DNA from 3 places in the Arthrobacter sp. CAL618 genome. Region 2 is predicted to be linked to each of the others. Evidence: riboswitches for the same ligand, from Rfam matches in the RefSeq annotation. Region 2 holds a riboswitch; each other region holds the start of a gene.
What was found. Region 2 has a riboswitch for cyclic di-AMP ahead of K728_RS0105940 (C40 family peptidase). Riboswitches for the same ligand answer to the same signal wherever they lie in the genome.
Positions count from the first base shown of each region.

Region 1: another riboswitch for cyclic di-AMP. It lies ahead of K728_RS19995 (C40 family peptidase); the one in region 2 lies ahead of K728_RS0105940 (C40 family peptidase).
Region 3: another riboswitch for cyclic di-AMP. It lies ahead of K728_RS0116495 (M23 family metallopeptidase); the one in region 2 lies ahead of K728_RS0105940 (C40 family peptidase).

Region 1 is NZ_ASZW01000019.1:15,063-18,331, forward strand. It holds gene K728_RS0100845 (DsbA family protein) at 1-328, opposite strand, end outside; gene K728_RS19995 (C40 family peptidase) at 490-1,389, opposite strand; cyclic di-AMP (ydaO/yuaA leader) riboswitch at 1,392-1,569, opposite strand; gene K728_RS0100855 (VIT1/CCC1 transporter family protein) at 1,712-2,440, opposite strand; gene K728_RS0100860 (universal stress protein) at 2,697-3,128, shown strand.
Region 2 is NZ_ASZW01000092.1:5,705-8,973, forward strand. It holds gene rnc (ribonuclease III) at 1-248, shown strand, start outside; gene mutM (bifunctional DNA-formamidopyrimidine glycosylase/DNA-(apurinic or apyrimidinic site) lyase) at 258-1,325, shown strand; cyclic di-AMP (ydaO/yuaA leader) riboswitch at 1,620-1,796, shown strand; gene K728_RS0105940 (C40 family peptidase) at 1,800-2,657, shown strand; gene K728_RS0105945 (NAD-dependent epimerase/dehydratase family protein) at 2,882-3,269, opposite strand, start outside.
Region 3 is NZ_ASZW01000270.1:1,741-5,009, forward strand. It holds gene K728_RS0116490 (metal-dependent transcriptional regulator) at 137-844, shown strand; cyclic di-AMP (ydaO/yuaA leader) riboswitch at 983-1,156, shown strand; gene K728_RS0116495 (M23 family metallopeptidase) at 1,159-1,959, shown strand; cyclic di-AMP (ydaO/yuaA leader) riboswitch at 2,085-2,248, shown strand; gene K728_RS0116500 (NlpC/P60 family protein) at 2,254-3,087, shown strand; gene K728_RS0116505 (NlpC/P60 family protein) at 3,117-3,269, shown strand, end outside.

The DNA of each region.
Region 1 (3,269 bases), on a different contig from region 2:
ACTGCTCGACCAACGCCGGCAATGTCTCGCGAGAGAAAACCCCGCAGAACGGGCATCTGTAATCGGCGTATTCGACCAGAACAACGGGGGCGTCGACCTCACCCATTGCTAACGGGTCGTCGGCGATGCGCCGGGATAAATCAAACTTTTCTTCCTCCCGGCCGCCGGATTCCTCTGCGACGTCTGTTCCTGATCCATCAGAAGCGGGTGAGGAGGCTCGCTGGGAAGCGATCAAGCCAATAATCAGGATGAGCGCGGCGACAAGCAGGGCAGCGATGAGGGTGGCCGATCGAACACCCGCGGTTCGTTGATCAGATTCTTGTGGCATTCATTACTCCTGGCGTCGTGCGCCCCATGGGAAGGCACAAGGGGAGGGAAAAGGGGGATTCACCCGGACACCAGATCCCTGTTTGTCGGATCTGGTGTCCGGGCGCGTCCGAGAAACACCGCTGTCAGCGAGGTCTGAGACCCGCCAGCGGCGTTGGATAACTAGATGTTGACCCGGTAATAGACAGGACCGGAACCCACATTGACGGATTCCTCAACGGTCTGGTTACCGTTCCAGCCGCTGTGGATGGCTCGTCCGTCGCCGAGGTAGACGGCGTTGTGTGAAAAGCCCATCCCGCCGTCGGCGTAGTAGACGAAGTCGCCGGGCTGGGGATCTGATACCGGAGTAGCGAAGGCCATCAAGGACTCAGGGGACTCGTCTCCCACCCCCATCACCCCGGCGGCTCGCAATGCCCCTTCGCCCAGGACGGTGCAGTCCTGAATAGCGCCCAACTGCGTGTTGGCGAAGGCAAGAATACGGCTGTTGGCAGTACCGCTCTGGGGAGCGTCCGAGGAATCCCAGATATTTCCTGACTCGCTGCTCACCCGGTTACTCAGGGGACTGATCGATGCACTTTGTGTACTCACGCTAAAGTCGGAAACCGCTGATGACGAGGCTGCGGAGCCAGAGGCAACCGGTGCAGCAGTCACGGCATTCGACTCCTCGGACAGCACGATGGTGTTTCCCGGGTAGATGATTGACGTGACGGTGAGCTGGTTTAGGCTCAGCAGCTTGTGCAACGCCACACCTGTCTGAACGCTGATAGCGCCCAGCGAATCACCTGACTTCACGGTGTACGCAGTGCCTTGATTGGTGGGGCTCGCCTCCACTTCGACTGTTGAAGCAGCCGATGAGAACGGTGAAACGGTGTGATCCTGCGCCGGGTGGGCGATCGCCGAAGCGTGGGCGGGGCTTGCTCCCGCCGCAAGCATTCCGGAAGCAACCACAAGCGCGGCGATCTTGGGTCCCCCCTGAGGCAGGACGGCTTGCCTGCTGAGGAGAAGAATCGAACGGCTTTTCGTATCGGCGCGATGTCGGGCGCGCACAGTATTTGATGACATGGATAATCTCTCCCTATACCTACGAGGTGAGCTGTCGGATTCGGATGGGAGACACCCGGCCGCACGAGCACAAACGCCCGCCCGGCTTCACCCCAAGGGTTCCTAAAGAACCCACCTATGGTTTCCCCGCCCCAGCCTTCCTATTTAAAGGACCAAGGCCTTTGGCTGGGTTCGGTAAAAGGCCTCGATAAGCCCCACCTTCAGTGGGGCACTGTATTAAACCTACTCGGAAAAACTAAATGTACAAACATTTACACTAACGGCGCCTCCCTGGTTGGCAACCTCAATGAAGAGAGAGCGATTCCCAGGCATCAGTGGAGCGTCAGACCACTCCCGTGGTGCCCAGGAGTGACCCGATCAGGAAGGTGGCTGCCAATGCCAGCGCGCCGCCAAGAACGATCCTTACGGTTGGGCGCGTCGCCGGGTTGCCGCCAATCCGTGCGCTTCCGTAGCCGGTTACGGCGAGGGCAATCAGGACTGCGACGAAGGTCGCGAGGACACGAGTTTCCTCTGGAAACAGAAGAATCGTCAGCAGGGGGAGGATCGCGCCAAGGGTGAAGGCCAGCGCAGATGCGGCCGCAGCGGCTAGCGGGCTCGCCACGGCGTCCTCGCGCAATCCGAGTTCAGCTTCGAGATGGGCCCCCAGGGCATCGTGTTTGGTGAGTTCCACTGCCACCTGATGGGCTGTGTCCCGGCTAAGCCCCTTCGATTCGTAGATTCCGGCCAGCTCCGCAAGTTCCGCTTCAGGCTCGGTTTCAAGCTCAAGGCGTTCCTTGGCGATGAGGGCCTGCTGGCTGTCTTTCTGACTACTCACGGACACATACTCTCCGAGGGCCATGGATATCGCACCGCCGACAAGACCGGCAATGCCAGCGGCAAGAATCACGGGGGTTGCCGTTGTCGCTCCCGCAACTCCGACGACGAGGGCAGCGACCGAGACGATTCCATCATTGGCTCCAAGCACACCCGCTCGAAGCCAATTGAGCCTGCCATGGATGGTGTTGTCATGGGGTTCGTCACTATGCGTGCCTGGTACGGGAGAACTAGTCATGCCCGTAATCTAGGCCTCCACGAGCCAGTACACCAGTAAGGATCGACTCTCCTGTCGGGATTCCGATTCGGGTGACCTCGACGGAATTCGCTGTGATCCACTGCGGCGCTGAAAGGGGCTTGCAATAGTCACCGCGCCGGATGTTTTGTTCCGGGCGTCGGCGAAGAGGCATGGGATTCTTTGACCGAGTAAGGTAAGCGAACCAAGTAGGCACCACATACCGCAATTGCGGTTCGAAGTTCGAGGAGGAAACGTCATGACCGGAAGTGTGATTGTTGGTGTGGATGGAAGCGAGACCGCATACAAGGCAGCCTCGCGCGCCGCGACTCTTGCCGAAGGCCTCGATGCAGAACTTGTGGTGGTCAGCGCGCATATTACGGGTAACACGGAAGTTGTCCATATCGGCAACGACACTTGGATACTGGATGATGCTGAGCAGGCTCTCAAGTTGGCCGAGCAGGTTGCAGTGAAACTGCGCGAACAACACCCTTCCGTGAAGGTGCGCCCCGCTGCGGGGCGGGGCAAGCCGCAGGATGTCCTCATCGAGGAAGCCGAGCGTGTCGGTGCCCAATTGCTGGTGGTAGGTAACGTGGGAATGAAGGGGCTTCGACGGGTTCTGGGAAGCGTTGCGTGGAGTGTCGTACATAACGCACCCTGTGACGTGCTCGTCGTGAAGACCGCCTCCTGATTTCACTGCAGCTCCCAAGCTGCGGCCTGGGCTGAAACGAGGACTGCGCACGGCCACAAAGTCAGATCGACATACTTCGCAACGGGATCGTTCGTCTCTTCGGCTTGAGTCGTAACATTGAAGCGGATACGGACTTCGGTT
Region 2 (3,269 bases):
CGGTCGGCGGCAAGCCGTACGGCTCCGGATCGGGGCCATCCAAGAAGGAAGCCGAACAGGAAGCTGCGGCGGCCTCCTGGCAGATGCTCCGGGTACTCGCCGCCGAGCCCAAGACGGCCGTCCACACGGTAATGGTTCCGGTTGAAGTGGCCAACGTCGATCACGACGGAAGTCGCCCCAACGGCGCTGCTGCTGTTCCTGACCCCGTCATCAGCTCCTCCGACGCGGCCTCCGCTGCGTCGGCCTAAGCACACACCATGCCGGAGCTTCCCGAGGTCGAGGTGGTGCGCCGCGGCCTCGCCCGCTGGGTCCTGGGACGCACCATTGACGACGTCGACATCCTCGACCCGCGATCAATCCGCCGCCACGCCCTCGGCGGTGAGGACTTCACCGGCAATCTGGTGGGCTCCCGTGTCCTGGATGTCGTGCGCCGGGGCAAGTTCCTTTGGCTCCCGCTGGCCGCCAGCACAGACTCTCAAGGGTCCTCTGGCCCGTTGGACGCTTCCGGCGTGGCCGGCGCAACAGGCACCGCGGCGACAGCTGGCGCCGCAGACGCTTCAGCAGCTTTAGGAACCGCCGCACCCCCGGTGGCTTTGATGGCGCATCTGGGCATGAGTGGCCAACTGCTGGTCCAGGACGCCGAAGCCGCTGAGGAAAAACACCTCCGGGTCCGGCTGACGCTTTCGGCGGCGTCCTCGGCCGACGGGGGACCGCTGCCGCGTGAATTGCGGTTCGTCGATCAGCGCATCTTCGGCGGCCTGTTCGTGACATCGATGATTCCCACTGCCGATGGGCACGCCGGTGGCCTCGGTGAAAGCCCGCTGCCGCTGATCCCTGTCGAGGCTGCCCACATTGCGCGCGACCCGCTGGACCCGGCGTTCTCCTTTGACGACTTTTTTGCGTCGCTGCGCCGGCGCAAGACAGGCATCAAGCGGGCACTGCTGGATCAGTCGCTGGTCTCGGGCATCGGCAATATCTACGCTGATGAGGCTCTCTGGGCTGCCCGCGTGCACTACGCCCGACCCACTGACACGATGCGACGGGGCGACGCGCTCCGTCTGATCGACGCCTGTCGCGAGGTCATGCTGCGCGCACTGGACGCCGGCGGCACCAGCTTTGATTCCCTGTACGTCAACGTCAACGGGGCCTCGGGGTACTTCGCGCGGTCCCTCAACGCCTATGGAAGGGAAGGAGAACCGTGCCTCCGCTGTGCCTCGGACCCGGATTTCCACGGCAGCTCCCTGATCCGGCGTGAAATGTTCATGAACCGGTCCTCGTTCAGCTGCCCCCGATGCCAGCCGAAGCCCCGGAACGGGCGCTGGTAAACAGAACATTCCGGATCCCCGCCTCCCATCCGGGGGTCCCCGCGTCTCAAGCGGGACCAACTGATCCTCCACAGCCGGTGCCTTGCCCACATAGTAAGCGGGACCCCGCCGCGGGCATTACTCATGCGGCACCATCGTGAGATGGAAACCTCCCAGCCAGAGTGCGGCTCACTACACGGTCGCCGTATATCGGATCGCAACCCGGTACATCGTCGCCGTAACACAAATGTGACAAAACTGCACGAGCCTAGGTACAGTTATCCACGCGCCGGTTACCGTTCAATTCGGCGTCCTTCTGACAGATTGCCTAATTCTGCCGTTGTCGTAAGGTCCGTTCGCATACATCCGGCAGAAGCGGGGGAACCAGTAACGGTCGTCAACAGACGGCCTTGGGGTGAAGACTCGATCTCGAGTCCGGGTGGCTCCCATCCGAATCCGACAGCTAACTTCGTAGGCACTGGGAGAGGCAACATCATGTCCAAGAACCGTCACATCGCGCGTCACCGCGCAACCCCACCAAGCGCCCTGAAAACCGTCTCCAAGGCGGTCAGTTCACACGTAGGCTCCTTCGGCCGACCAGCAGCAGTGCTGGTCGCTGCGTCCGGTCTGATGCTCAGCGCCGGACTCCCGGCCAACGCATCCGGCGAGATCGCCGCCCAGCCCGCCGCCTCGACACCAGCCGTCCAGAGCGCCGGCTCCGCAACTCACACCGTCCAAGCCGGGGATACGCTTGGCAACATCGCTGCCGCTCAGGGTGTCAGCCTTGATTCGATCTTCGCGCTGAACGGCCTCACCTGGGATTCGGTCATCTTCCCCGGTGACGTTATCTCCCTCTCCGGCAGCGCCACCCAAGCCACTCAGGTAGCAGCACCAGCGCCCGCTGCAGCACCAGCCGCAGCAGTGACCGTCGCCGCGCCCGCTCCTGCTGAGACCAGCACCCTGGGCATCACCACCGCTTCCGAGGCCATTACCCCCATGGCAGCTGCCTCCACCCAGGCATCCGGCTCGGGAATCGTTGGTACCGCTCTCTCGATGATCGGCTCCGGTTACGTCTACGGCGGCACCACCCCCGGTGCCTGGGACTGCTCAGGCTTCGTCCAGTGGGTCTTCGCACAGAACGGCATCGACCTGCCCCGCACCAGCCAGGCGCAGATGGCTGCCTCAGCCCGCACCGACAACCCGCAGCCCGGTGACCTTGTCATCCAGAACGGTGGCGGACACGTGGGTATCTACCTCGGCGACGGCCAGATGATCAGCGCGCTGAACCCCAGCCAGGGCACCCTGATCCACGCAGTCAACGCCATGCCTGTTGTCGGGTACTACACCCCGTAAGTGGATGACTCCGCCGTCGGGTCAGAAGAAGGCGGAGACGCTGGCATCTGACCCTCGGCGGAGGACACACGCGTGATCTCGAATCACATACGAATGCGCCATCGGAAACTTTCCGGTGGCGCATTCGTGTGTTTCTGTGTCGGTAGAGAATTTCGGGACGGCTAGGCCGACCTCAGGCCCCGGTATTTGGTGAGGCGAATGTTGCGGTCTGGGGGAGTCTGCTACTACAGCTGCCGGTAGTGCTCCGAGAGTCTGGCCAGTCCCTCATCGAGTGACACTCCGGGTGTCCAGCCCAGGAGGTCGCGGGTCCGTCGCTGATCGAACCAGTGAGCCGTGGAGAGCTGCTCCGCCAGGAAGCGTGTCATCGGTGGTTCCCCGTCGGCACCGCTGCGCTGCCACACGAACTCAACCAGGGACCCCGCAACCCGTGCCACCCTCCCCGGAACACTCCAGCGCGGCGGGTGAACCCCACCTGCCCGGCAGATGCCCGCGATCAGTTCGCCGATGGGTCGGGGCTCTCCGTTGGTGACCACGACCGCCAAGCCTGCCATCTGGTCCATCCGGGCAAGGGCCGCAGCAATTGCTTCCGCGGCATTGTCGACGTAGGTGGTA
Region 3 (3,269 bases), on a different contig from region 2:
TTGCCGCGGCCTCTGGTAAATGGGTTAACCTTGGTGAGCGTAGAACTTGTGTTCGGCGCTGGCGATATGTGCCGCGCTCCCACCGCGAAAGCTGCCCGCTGTTCCATCCCGCACCAGTGCCTAGGAGCTGAACCGCATGACGGACCTCATCGATACCACTGAGATGTATCTGCGGACCATCCTGGAACTGGAGGAGGAAAACATTGTTGCCCTCCGCGCCCGGATCGCTGAACGGCTCCGCCATTCCGGTCCTACCGTCTCCCAGACCATCGGCCGGATGGAGCGCGACGGGCTGGTGATCGTCTCGGGCGATCGCCACCTCGAATTCACTGACCTTGGCCGCCGTCGCGCCATCGGGGTGATGCGCAAGCACCGCCTCGCCGAACGTCTCCTCTCCGACGTGATTGGCCTGGATTGGGCTTATGTCCACGAAGAGGCCTGCCGCTGGGAGCACGTGATGAGCGAGCGGGTTGAACAGCGGTTGTACGAGCTGCTGGGAAAGCCCACCGAGTCTCCATACGGCAACCCTATTCCGGGGCTTGAGGCCCTGGGCGGCCCGCCAACCCAGGGCTTCACCGACGGTGTCCGCAGCCTCCTGTCGGTGATCGGCGCCAATCCTCAGGGGTCAGTGATTACCCTTGTCCGGCTGGCCGAGCCCATTCAGGTGGACCCGGAACTGCTCTCCCAACTCGATGAGGGTGGGTTGCGGCCCGGAACGGTCATCGGGGTGCAGGCGGCCGGCGACTATGTGTCGGTCAGGGTCGAGGGTATCGAGGGCGCGCTGGAGCTCCCGCCGGAGGTCGCCGCACACGTGTTCGTGTCGGTCGCCGGGCCGGCTCTCTAACCCTCCACGGCACAATATTGCCGCAAGTTATCCACAGGAAAAGATAACGAACGTATCTCTTTTGCTTATGGTCGTGGATGATGGAAAGCTGACGTTGATACATCAGCGTTATCTAAACCGCACGCCTGACCCTGTCAGCGGATTTGGATGCTGAGACCCGTGACAGGGGCGGAGGACCCATCAGACGGCGGCTGATAAGCCGCCTTGGGGTGAAGTCCGGACGCGGTGCTGCTTCGGCGGACCGGTCAGGGCCGAGTTTCTTCCCGAACTCGAATCCGACAGCTAACTTCGCAGGCATATACGAAAGGGACCCTTTGTCGAAGCACCATGCTTCGGGACGCCGCCGTGCCGGCGCCCCAGTACCTGCCGTGCGTCCTCGGGACGCGCAACGACTCGAACGACGACGACGAGCAACACGGGTCAGGGGCGACTTTTCGCTCACCGGGATGAGCCAAAAATTCGCCATCGCCGCCGCCGCGTCCGGGCTGGTGCTGACCGTTACGCTACCCACCACCGCGGGGACGGCCCCACAGAACGACAACGCGGCCGCCGCAGCCGTTGCGCCCACCGTGCAGGCGACTGTCGCGCCCCGGGAAATCAGCGTTCCCGACGCGGCGCTGGTCGACTTCAGCCGCACCGCATTGCAGAGCACCTTCGACGCAGACGCCAAGCTCAGCGAGATCATGACCGCTGCAGACTCAGCGGCTGTGCCTGCCGCGGCCCGCGGCTCCCTGTCAGCTCCCATGGACAAGCTGATTGTCACGTCCCCGTTCGGTTACCGGGTCAGTCCGATTACCGGCCTGGGTGGGGAACTCCACTCAGGCCAGGACTTCAGCAGCTCGTGCGGCACTGAAGTGTTCGCGGCAGCGTCCGGCACTGTCACCTTTGCCAGCTGGCACCCCTATGGCGGTGGAAACCGCGTGGTCATCGATCACGGCAACGGGCTCGAATCCACGTACAACCATCTCTCGTCCAGCAGTGTCCAGGAGGGGCAGTCAGTGGACCGCGGTGAGGTCGTCGCCCAGAGCGGTAGTACCGGTGCATCCACCGGCTGCCACCTGCATTTTGAAGTGATGGTTGACGGTCAGGCCGTGGACCCCATGGGCTGGCTGTAACCAAGGACACACCGTTTCGTGACCGGAATGTGACATTGCGGTCAATCTCATGTACCGTCGATCTCGTGCCAAATTCTAATAGGTTTGGCACCCTCGAGCAGATCGCCTAGCTCTGCCACTGCCTGAGGTTCCGTTCGCACAATTCGCATGGCAGAGGCGGGGGAACCAATTAGTGGATTTCGCAAGAAATCCTTGGGGTTAAGTCGTCTGATTCCACTGGGAATCAGAGGGCCGGGTGACTCCCATCCGAATCCGACAGCTCACCTCGCAGGCAATTGGGAGAGGCAATCGAACGTGTCAACTAGCTCTTCTCTGGGCCGCCACAGGGCCGCCCGTACGCACACCAGCCCCCTGACAGCCATCTCAAGCGCCGTCTCCTCGAACGCTGGTTCCGTCGGCCGCCAGGCAGCAGTCATCGTCGCAGCGTCAGGGCTCGTCCTGACCGCCGGACTGCCAGCCCACGGGTTCGGTGAGTCCGAGCGTGTCGTTCAGCTCTCCACCCCCCTGAACTCGATTGCTGCTACGGCTGACGCCGTAAGCGCTCCCGCCACCGCCGAGATCACCTTCGAGCGTGCAGCCGTGTCGGCAACGCCCGCCGCCGTAGCTGCTCCAGTCGTCGAGGTGCAGGCCGACGTCATCGAGCCAATAACACCCGCCGCTGAGCCGGTAGCCGAAATGGTGGCAGAGCCCGCCGTGCAGGAAGCAGCGCCAGTCGAGGCAGCGCCAGTTGAGGCGCCCGCAGCAGAAGCAGTAGTCGCACCAGCTGCGCCAGCCCAGACGCCCGCAGCCGAAAAGCCAGCCCCCAAGGCTGCGCCTTCCGGTAACATCGCCGCTGGTCTGGTCGGATCCGCCTACTCCCAGATCGGTGTCGGGCAGGACTGCACCGCCATGGTTGAGAAGGCACTTCGCTCCGTCGGCAAGTCCGTTGGCGACATTGCGCCTGGCGATTTCTTCGCCTTCGGATCAGTTGTTGGCTCTCCAGCGGCGGGCGACCTGGTAATCACCGCCGGCCACGTAGCCATCTACGTCGGAAACGGCCAAGTCATCAGCGGTGGCCTGAACGGCATGAACACCGACCTCCATTCCCTTTCCGACCTCCCCGGCGCTAGCTTCGTCCGCGTTAGCTAAGACCACACCGAACCCTGGAGAACGCAAAAATGACAACTCGCACAGCTATTGCACGCCACCGTGCCGATAAGCGCCACAACACCAACTTCTCGGCTCTGGCCAAAGCAGTAACCGAGAACGCTGGCGGCATGGGCCGTCAGGCAGCCGTAATCGCCGCAGCATCAGGCCTGGTCCTGACCGGT